One region of the Rhizobium sp. SRI_017 genome, then DNA from elsewhere that is predicted to be linked to it. Evidence: riboswitches for the same ligand, from Rfam matches in the RefSeq annotation. Region 1 holds a riboswitch; each other region holds the start of a gene.
The links. A riboswitch is a leader RNA that binds a small molecule or an ion and turns the genes downstream of it on or off. The one in region 1 is predicted to bind cobalamin.

Region 1 (3,271 bases):
GCACCAAGGACCTCGAAATGTGGCGCCAGGTTTCCAAGTCCGGCAAGCTCGAGGACTATAAGAAGTATCTCAAGGATTTCCCGCAGGGGAAATTCGCCAAGGTTGCCAAGACCCGCATCGAGAACCTGACCGCGACGGCTCCGGCCGACGACCAGCAGGACACGGATGTCGCGATCAAGAAGACGCAGAATACCGCGCCGGCTGATGATGCGCAGGATGGGGCCCAAGATCAGGCTCAAGATCAGGCTCAGTCCGATGACGCGCAGGATCAGACCGAGGACCAGGCACAGTCCGACGAGACGCCAGCCGATGCAGCGAACAGCACCGAGACGGCGCAGACCAACGACCAGGGACAGGGCGCCGACTGGGAGCAGGAATATGCCCTCTGGAAGGCCGCTTCCGACGGCAATACGGTCACGGAATACGAGGCCTATATAAAAGTCTATCCGAACGGCAAGTTCGCCGCGATCGCCCAGGCGCGTATTGCCCAGCTCGCTGCCGCCGAGACGCCGGATCCGACGATTTCGGAAGGCGACCAGCAGGACACGGCAACCAAGAACGACGGCAAGCGCCAGAAGAACAACAACCAGAGCGATGACCAGCAGGCTAGCCAGGAGGTCGAGCAGCAGCCTAGCGACGATCAGGCCCAGCAGGACGTAGACCAGGGCGGCCCCGAGGAACAGCAGGCCAATTCCAATATGGGCGGCCTGAAGACGAAGCAGAACCAGAACGCTCAGGACCAGCAGCAGACGGAGTTCACCGAGGGCTCGGAGGACGTCGAGGATGCAACGCTTGACAAGGAAACGAGGGCGGAAATCCAGGGTCGCCTAAGCTCGCTCGGCTACGACACCCAGGGCGCCGATGGCGTGTTCGGCAATCGCAGCCGCGACGCGATCGCCTCCTGGCAGCAGGACAACGGTGCGCCGGTCACCGGCTACCTCTCCGAAGACCAGACGGAGGCGATCTTCGCTGCTTCGGCTGCGACCTATGCGGGCTGGCTCGCGAGTCGCGTGCCGGTCCGGGTCCATCGCGTACGTCCGCGTACCGAGTGGGTGCTGGTCCGTCCGCGCAACAAGGTGCTGATCGTCAAACGTCGTCCGGCGGTTGTTGTGGTCAAGCCCTTCAAGAACCGGTTCAAGAATCGCGTGAAAGTCAAGGTGCGGTTCAACGGCGGTTGCCGCAAGAAGCGCCGTTGCTGATCGGGTTTCATTGCCATTCGACGGGGCGCTTCGGCGCCCCGTTTTGATTCCTGGATGGCGCAAACGGACAAGGCGGGCGTCGATATGTCGATTGACTTGGTTCGGCGGTGGTTCTAATGATCGATAACGTTTGGTTCCCAGCGGGTGTAAGCCCAAGGGATCAAAAGGGAATGGGAGGAATGGACCCAATCAGGGCGTTTTCATCCCGGCCGACCCCGCGACTGTAGAGCGGATAAGCAGAAGCCCGGCGGTTTTTTCGCGCTGGCATCGTGAGCCAGGACATCGTGTCCGGCGCGGTGTGAGACGGAAGAGCCGAAAAGTCACTGAAGCGGCCATTGCGGCAACACGGGGCGGGACGCCTCTTTACTCTACGAATCGTCCCCCACGCGCAAAGGCCAGCAAGCTTCGGGAAGGCGAGGGCGATGCGATGGCGTGGCGACACGCCGTTACCCGCGAGCCAGGAGACCTGCCAAACGAAACGGGGGCGCTTCCGCGCCAAAGGTCTTCATTGCCAGCAGCACGGAGGTTGTCATGGCTCATTCTGCAGTTTCTACCAAATCTACTACTCTGGCCGGTTCTCTTTCGGATCGTCTCGTCGCGGGCGTTCTTGCGCTCATGCTCGGTTCGTTCCTGATCTTCGGCGCTGGCTTTGCGCATTCGTCCGTGCTGCATGATACCGCGCACGACGTTCGCCACGCCAATGGCTTCCCCTGCCACTAAAAGGGGGCTCCCATGATCGTCAAATATCTCCTGGCTGCGCTTGTGGCCGGGCTGATCGCTGGTGCGCTCCAGACCGTGGTGCAGCACGCGAAGGTCATTCCGCTCATTCTCGAAGCCGAGAAATATGAGGGCGAAGCGCCGGCGGCCCATGAGCATACGAGTGGCCTCCAGCTTTCCATCGCGACTGCTGCGCAAGCGCAGCAGTCAAAGACTGAGGCCACGACCGCAGCACCTGCCGCTGCCGCCGAGGAAGAAGAGGGCGGCATGCTGTTCGGCGTCGGCCGTACTACCGGCACGCTGATGGCCAATCTTGTTGCCGGCGCCGGCTTTTCGCTGCTGCTAATGGCTGCCGTCGTCGTAACCGGCCGCTCGCTGACGCTCGCCAACGGCGCACTGTGGGGTGCGGCGGCGTGGCTCACTTTCCACCTGATGCCGTCTGTCGGACTGCCGCCGGAGCTTCCGGGCTTCCCGGCAGCAGAGCTGTTCGACCGGCAGGCCTGGTGGATCGGGACGGTGATTGCGACCGCCGCTTCGCTCTATCTCATCGTGCTCCGCAAGGAGCCTGTGGCGAAGGCGGCGGGTGTCGTGCTGATGCTGGTGCCGCATGTGATCGGCGCACCGCAGCCGACCGATATCACCAGCAACGTGCCGGCCATTCTGGCCGCCGAATTTGCGGTCGCGACGCTGTCGGCCGGGCTGCTGTTCTGGATTGTGCTGGGGCTCGCGATGGGCGCCATCAATGACCGCTGGGTCAAGACGGCCTGATATGACAACTGCTCCGTCTGGTGCCGTCCTCGTGCTCGGCGGGGCGCGTTCCGGCAAATCCGCCTTTGCCGAGAGGCTGGTCGCCGAGACCGGCCTCTCGCGCCATTATCTGGCAACCGGCCGCGCCTGGGATGAGGAGATGCGCGAGCGCATCACACGTCATCAGGCGGACCGCGGCGAGGGCTGGCAGACGCATGAGGAGCCGGTCGATCTCGTCGGACGGCTTGAAGCGCTCGATGATCCGGCCCATGTGATACTGGTCGATTGCTTGACGCTCTGGGTCACCAACCTGATGATGGAAGAGCGGGTGATGGCCGAGGAATTCGCGCGGCTTGCTGCGCATTTGCCCCGGGCGCGCGCCAAGCTCGTCCTGGTTTCCAATGAAGTCGGACTGGGTATTGTACCGGAGAACCGCATGGCGCGGGATTTTCGCGATCATTCCGGCCGGCTTCACCAGGCGGTCGCGGCAAGCGCGACGGACGTCTATTTCGTGGCGGCAGGATTGCCGCTCAAGATGAAGGGTTAAGCCACCATGCAGAAGATACCGGCCACCGTGATCACCGGCTTTCTCGGCGCGGGCAAGACGA
Region 2 (3,271 bases), on a different contig from region 1:
TCCTCGAAGTGCTGGCGGCCGCCAATCATCCGGTGTCGATCGTGACAAAATCGTCGCTGATCATGCGTGACGTCGATATTCTCGCCGCAATGGCGGAGAAGGGGCTCGCGAGGGTGGCACTTTCCGTGACGACGCTCGACAGGAAGCTTGCCCGGCTGATGGAGCCGCGTGCTTCCACGCCGTCGAGGCGACTGGAGGCGCTCAAGGCACTCGGCGAAGCCGGTGTGCCGACGGCGATCCTCGCCTCGCCGATGATCCCGGCGCTCAACGACCACGAGCTCGAACGCATCCTCGATGCAGGCTCCGCGGCAGGCGTGAAGGAGGCGAGCTATATCCTGCTCCGCCTGCCGCTCGAAGTGAGCCCCCTCTTCCGCGACTGGTTGCTCAGGCACTACCCGGATCGCTACCGCCATGTGATGAGCCTGATCCGCTCGATGCGCGGCGGCAAGGACTACGATGCCGAGTTCGGCAAACGTATGAAGGGCGCAGGCCCCTATGCCTGGCAGATCGCCCGGCGCTTCGAGCTCGCTGCCAAGAAGTACGGCTTGACGCGCCGGTCGATCTCTTTGAATTCGAATCTCTTCGTGCCGCCCAGCGGCCATGGGGTCCAGCTCTCGCTGCTCTAGGCAGCCTTCGCTTTCGGCCGGGCTTGGCCCACTGCCCGCACGGGCCTGGCTGAATATGCACGATCGGGTTCTCCGCCAGTTCCCGATCGTGTCGAGCATGTTGAAACAACATGCTCGTGGTCCCGGTGCGCCGCCCTCGCGCCGGGACTTGCAGGGAATCGGATGAGATGCGAACTATCCCCCATGGCTCGACGTCCTTCATCCGGTTCCCTTCCCCTGCTCGAAGAGGAAATCGTCCCGACATTCCGCTTCGAGAAGGGGCTGATGCGCGATGGCTTCATGCCGGTCGCAGGCGTCGATGAAGCCGGACGCGGCCCGCTGGCCGGACCTGTGGTCGCCAGCGCCGTGATCCTCGATCCTAAGCGCATTCCGAAGGGGCTCAACGATTCCAAGCAACTGACGGCCGCACGGCGCGAGGAACTCTATGAGGAGATCCTGGCAACCGCGGAAGTCTCCATCGCTTCGCTCAGCCACACATCGATCGACCGCTTTAATATTCTCCGCGCTTCGCTCGAAGCCATGCGCCGCGCTGTCGCATCCCTGCCCAGGACCGCGCGTTTCGTGCTAGTGGACGGACGCGACGTACCGGCGGGCCTGTCATGCCACGCCAAGGCACTGATCAAGGGAGATGCACGGTCCTTTTCCATCGCCGCCGCCTCGATCGTGGCCAAGGTAACGCGCGACCGGATGATGTGCGCGGCCGGTATCAGCTATCCGCAATATGGGTTCGAGACCCATGCCGGCTATGCGACCGAGGTGCATCGGACCGCGATATCAGCACATGGACCATGTGCCATTCATCGGATGACGTTCAGTCCATTCAAGCCAATTTCCTAAGGAATTCATGGGATTGCCCCTCACCCTGGCCCTCTCCCCGCAGGCGGGGCGAGGGGACGCTAGAGACGCCGACGGTGCCACAGGTCCCTTCTCCCCGTCAAAACGGGGAGAAGGTGCCGACAGGCGGATGAGGGGCAGCGACAAACGACGTCGCCGCCGCACATTGCAAACGTGTGCGAAAATTGCTCAAACACCCTCGTCCGGTGCCCCTAGCGGGAGAATCGGGAAGCCGGTGTCAATCCGGCGCGTGCCCAACGCTGTGAGGGGGATGGAGTCGTCAGGTGCCACTGGGAGACCGGGAAGGCGGCGAAGCCAGTTGAACCCAAGCCAGAAGACCGGCCGGACACGATAGCTTCAAGGGCGAGGACGGCCCGGCGAGTGCCAGACCATGTGGGGGTACACATGCAGGCCGAACCGTCGCGCCATCAGGAGCAACTCCAGGAAAAGTGTGAAGCGGTTTTCCGTCCGGAGTTGCGCAACAGCTCAATCTCACAAGCGGGACCATTCTCCGAAGCCGAACGCGCTGCCGTCTATCGCGCCATCCACAGTCGCCGCGATGTGCGGAATGAATTCCTGCCGGATGCGATCCCGGTTGCCCTGCTGAGGCGGCTGCTGGAGGCCGCGCACGCGGCGCCATCGGTCGGCTACATGCAGCCCTGGAACTTCATCCTGATCCGCGAGGAGGAGAACCGGCGTGCGGTGCATCGCATCTTCCACGAGGCCAATGTCGAAGCCGCGGATAAACTGACAGGCGAGGTGAAGCTCAAATATATGAGCCTGAAGCTCGAAGGCATCCTCAAGGCACCGCTCAACATCTGCATTACTTGCGACCGCAAGCGCGGCGGTGACTTCGTGCTGGGGCGCACACACAATCCGGCGATGGATCTCTATTCGACTGTCTGCGCGGTGCAGAATTTCTGGCTCGCCGCCCGGGCCGAGGGCGTCGGCGTCGGCTGGGTATCGATCTTCGACCATGACCGGCTCTCTCGCCATCTCGGCCTGCCGGAGAGCGTCGAGATCATCGCCTATCTCTGCGTCGGCTATGTCGACCAACTCTATGTCCGGCCGGAACTGGCGGTGAAGGGATGGCGGGAGAAGCTGTCGCTCGACAAGCTGATCTATGAGGAGCGCTGGCCCGAGCATTCGCATGTTCTGGACTTCTATCGCGAGATCGAATGCCGGCGGCAGGCAGGCTAGTCTTTGAAGGAAGAGACGTGCGGCGCCCCCTCCCCTGACGTCGTCCTCGGGCTTGTCCCGAGGATCCGGGACGGAGCTTTATGCTCCGAGTCTCACGGCACTGCAGGGAAAACGCAAATCCTCGGGACAAGCCCGAGGATGACGTTCTGGATGCTGGCCGGCCAAACGAAAAGGCCCCGCCAGTGGCAGAGCCTTGAACTCGTCGAGAAGAACAGGCTCAGTTCAGCCGGCTCTTCACTTCGTTGACCGAATTCTTGAACAGCGTCGCGTCGGTGGCAACGTCGACCTTCGAAGCGATCAGCCTCTCGGCAGCGGCGATGGCGAGATCGACGGCAGCGGCGCGGACGGCGTTGACGGCGTCGGTTTCAGCGGCCTTGATCTTCTGCTCGGAGAGCGCGGTGCGGCGGGTGACATATTCTTCCGTCTTCGCCTTGGCGTCGGCGGCCATGGCGGAAGCCTCGCGCTTGGCGGCGGCGAGAATATGCTCGGCCTCCGCTTCGGCGTCCTTGCGCTTCTTCTGGTATTCGGCGAGCAGCGATTGAGCCTCTTCGCGGAGGTTCTTCGCGGCGTCGAGTTCAGCCTTGATCTTCGCAGCGCGATCGTCGAGGCTC
Region 3 (3,271 bases), on a different contig from region 1:
CCATGCGGCACTTTCACCGGATGGCCGGCCCGGGCTGTCTCGACGATGCAGGCGGATCGGGCGGGATCGACGACGGTGAAGACCGGCCGCTTGTTGCCGAGCGCAATGGCGAGGTGTCCGGCGGCCGCGGCGGCAATGCCGCCGACGCCCGATTGCACGAAGACATGGGTCGGCGGCGCAGGCAGCGCACGCAGCGCCTCGCGGATGATCGCTGTGTAGCCCTGCATCACAAGGCCGGGGATCCGCTCATAACCAGGCCAGGACGTATCGGAGACGATGGTCCAGCCCTTCTCCCCGGCGACGCGTGCTGCCTCGCGCACCGAGTCGTCATAGGTCCCGGCGACGCGAATCATCTCTGCACCATAGCGGCCGATCGCGGCGACCCGCTCGTCGCTGACCCCGCCATGCACGAAGATTGCGGCCTTGGCGCCGACCAGTTGCGCGCCTTGCGCGACCGATCGCCCGTGATTGCCGTCGGTGGCGCAGGCGAAGGTCATGGCCTTGGCGATCGCCCGGATCTCCGGCGCGGAGAGTTCCGAGATATCGACGTTTCGGCCAAGCCTTCGCCCCGCCTCCTCCAGCACCAGCCGGATCACGGCATAGGAACCGCCCAGCGCCTTGAAACTGCCGAGCCCGAGCCGCCGGCCCTCGTCCTTGATGTGGATGGAGGCGACACCGATGCTCCGGGCCAGTGCAGGCAGGCCATGCAGCGGCGTCTCGGCATGGGTGTCGCGGAAACCGAGATAGCGCTCGACCTCCTTGGCGGCGGTGCTGCCGAGCGTTTCAGCGTCTTCCGGTGTCAGCGGCTTGCGATAGTCGGGGTTGGTGTTGCGCAGGAACATGATCGTCTCCTCTGATGTCCCTGAATATTATTGCAGGCGAGGCAAGATTTGCGCTCTATATTGGTCGTCACCATGCAAGTTTGTTTCGTGGATCGCCGCTCATGCGCAAGTTCGAGCTATCAGTCGCCCTCGATGAATTCGACCGCAAGATTCTCGCGATCCTGCAGCAGGACAACATGACGCCGCAGCGGACGATCGGCGAGGCGGTCAATCTCTCCGCTCCCGCGGTCCAGCGCCGGATCAAGCGGCTGACGGAGACCGGCGTCATCCAGGCCAATGTCGCGATCGTCGATCCTGAAGCCGTGGGCCAATCGATCACCATCTTCGTCGAGATCGAGGTCTTCAGCGAAACCGCGGAACAGATCGAGAGCGCCAAACGCGAATTCGCGAACACGCCCGAGATCCAGCAATGCTACTATGTCACCGGCGAGGCCGACTTCATCCTCGTCATCACAGTGCCCACCATGGCCGATTATGAAGTGCTCACCCGCCGCCTGTTCTTCGGCAACAATAATGTGAAGCGCTTCCGCACCTTCGTCGCCATGGATCGCGTCAAGATCGGGCTCGGCCTGCCGATCTAGCGCTTCTTTTTTGAACAGTTCGAAATTTTGTTTCCACACCGCCATGGCGATGTCGCAGATGATGTCGCCATGTCGCAATGACTATGGTTCAATTCCCCTCGTAAGGTGCCGGCCGCTTCGAGAGATGTGAGCCGGAGAATTGGGAAGCCGGTGGGATGCCGGCGCTGCCCCCGCAACGGTAGCGAAGTCAAAGCGCGATGGGAGTCCACTGGGCGTAATGCTTGGGAAGGAGTCGCGACGGGCCGGTCCGCATAGCTACGGACCTGCCGCTTCGAAGCCCGGAAACCAGCCTTGCCTATTGATACTCGACTGATCGCGGTGGGCGGTCGCGGGGCGGATGACCATTGCGACACGGGCGGAGACCCGGTTGCGCGATGTTCCATGCTCCCCCGAACCCTTTGGACCAGTCCCCTGGAAACGAGGACCGAAATGGATATTCGCGCAGATATGCTTAGCCGGCTGAACAACCGCAAACCCGGTTACAGCCTCGACCAGCCCTTCTATATCGATCCGGCTTTCCACCAGCTCGATCTCGAGCATATCTGGTACAAGGACTGGCTGTTCGTCGCCCACGATTGCGAAATCCCGAATGCCGGCAACTACACGACCGTTGAGGTCGGCGCCTATTCCGTCGTCCTCGTCCGCGGCCATGACGGCAAGATCAACGCGCTGCACAATTCCTGCCGCCATCGCGGCTCCCGCGTCTGCCAGGAACATCGCGGCAATGCCGCCAAGCTCGTCTGTCCTTATCACCAGTGGACCTACGATCTCGACGGCTCGCTGCTTTTCGCGCGCCAGATGGGCGACAATTTCGATGTGTCCGGCTTCAGCCTGAAGCCGGTCGCCTGCGAGAGCGCCGGCGGCTACATCTTCATCTGCCTTGCCGACGAACCGATGGATTTCGCGCCCTTCCGGGCGATGATGGAGCCCTATTTCCTGCCGCACCGCCTGCGCGACGCCAAGATCGCCTATGAGAGCACGATCATCGAGAAGGGCAACTGGAAGCTCGTCTGGGAAAACAACCGCGAATGCTACCATTGCGCCGGCAACCATCCGGAACTTTGCAAGACTTTCCCGGAAGCGCCGAGCGTAACCGGCGTGAACGGTGCTGCCGAGGATCCTGAAATCGCCGCGCATTGGGAAAAATGCGAGGCCGTCGGCCTGCCGAGCGCCTTCGTGATGGACGACGAGGGCCAGTTCCGCACCACCCGCGTGCCGTTGCTGCGCGACGCGATCAGCTACACGATCTCCGGCCGCAAGGCGGTGCAGATGCGCCTGTCGGACAATGTCAACATGGACCGCATCGGCACGCTGCTGCTGTTCCACTATCCGACGACCTGGAACCACGTGCTCTCCGACCACGCCATCACCTTCCGGGTGATGCCGCTCAGCGCAACCGAGACTGCGGTGACGACCAAATGGCTGGTCCACAAGGACGCCGTCGAGGGCATCGATTATCGCCTCGACGAACTCATCCATGTCTGGACCGAGACAAACGACCAGGACCGCCAGATCGTCGAGGAGAATGCCCGCGGCATCCATTCCCCGGCTTACCAGCCCGGCCCCTATTCGGAGATCCATGAAGGCGGTGTCGCCCAGTTCGTCGACTGGTATTCGAATTTCATGCAGGAACGCCTGACCGGCCAGAGCCGGCCGGCGCTGCGTTCCGTCGCCTGATCCGGAGACCGATGACATGAACATGATGGTGACGGGTCCAACGCTTGCCGGTCCAACGCTGGCCGGCACAGTGCCCGCGGCGCTGCCGCTCGACGAGATGAAGCCGTGGAATTCGGCGCGGCAGATGCTGGTCTGCACCAGCGTTGTCGACGAAGCCCCCGATGTGAAGAC

Region 2: another riboswitch for cobalamin. It lies ahead of bluB (5,6-dimethylbenzimidazole synthase); the one in region 1 lies ahead of AC2YI2_RS08835 (CbtB domain-containing protein).
Region 3: another riboswitch for cobalamin. It lies ahead of AC2YI2_RS23595 (aromatic ring-hydroxylating oxygenase subunit alpha); the one in region 1 lies ahead of AC2YI2_RS08835 (CbtB domain-containing protein).

The regions. Positions count from the first base shown of each region.
Region 1 is NZ_JBYCZP010000003.1:232,244-235,514, forward strand. It holds gene AC2YI2_RS08830 (peptidoglycan-binding domain-containing protein) at 1-1,199, shown strand, start outside; cobalamin riboswitch at 1,314-1,687, shown strand; gene AC2YI2_RS08835 (CbtB domain-containing protein) at 1,731-1,919, shown strand; gene AC2YI2_RS08840 (CbtA family protein) at 1,932-2,684, shown strand; gene cobU (bifunctional adenosylcobinamide kinase/adenosylcobinamide-phosphate guanylyltransferase) at 2,686-3,210, shown strand; gene cobW (cobalamin biosynthesis protein CobW) at 3,217-3,271, shown strand, end outside.
Region 2 is NZ_JBYCZP010000001.1:104,054-107,324, forward strand. It holds gene AC2YI2_RS00545 (PA0069 family radical SAM protein) at 1-626, shown strand, start outside; gene rnhB (ribonuclease HII) at 810-1,463, shown strand; cobalamin riboswitch at 1,648-1,821, shown strand; gene bluB (5,6-dimethylbenzimidazole synthase) at 1,866-2,660, shown strand; gene AC2YI2_RS00560 (F0F1 ATP synthase subunit B) at 2,878-3,271, opposite strand, start outside.
Region 3 is NZ_JBYCZP010000012.1:65,708-68,978, reverse strand. It holds gene AC2YI2_RS23605 (diaminopropionate ammonia-lyase) at 1-842, opposite strand, end outside; gene AC2YI2_RS23600 (Lrp/AsnC family transcriptional regulator) at 944-1,423, shown strand; cobalamin riboswitch at 1,510-1,731, shown strand; gene AC2YI2_RS23595 (aromatic ring-hydroxylating oxygenase subunit alpha) at 1,853-3,100, shown strand; gene AC2YI2_RS23590 (FAD-binding oxidoreductase) at 3,198-3,271, shown strand, end outside.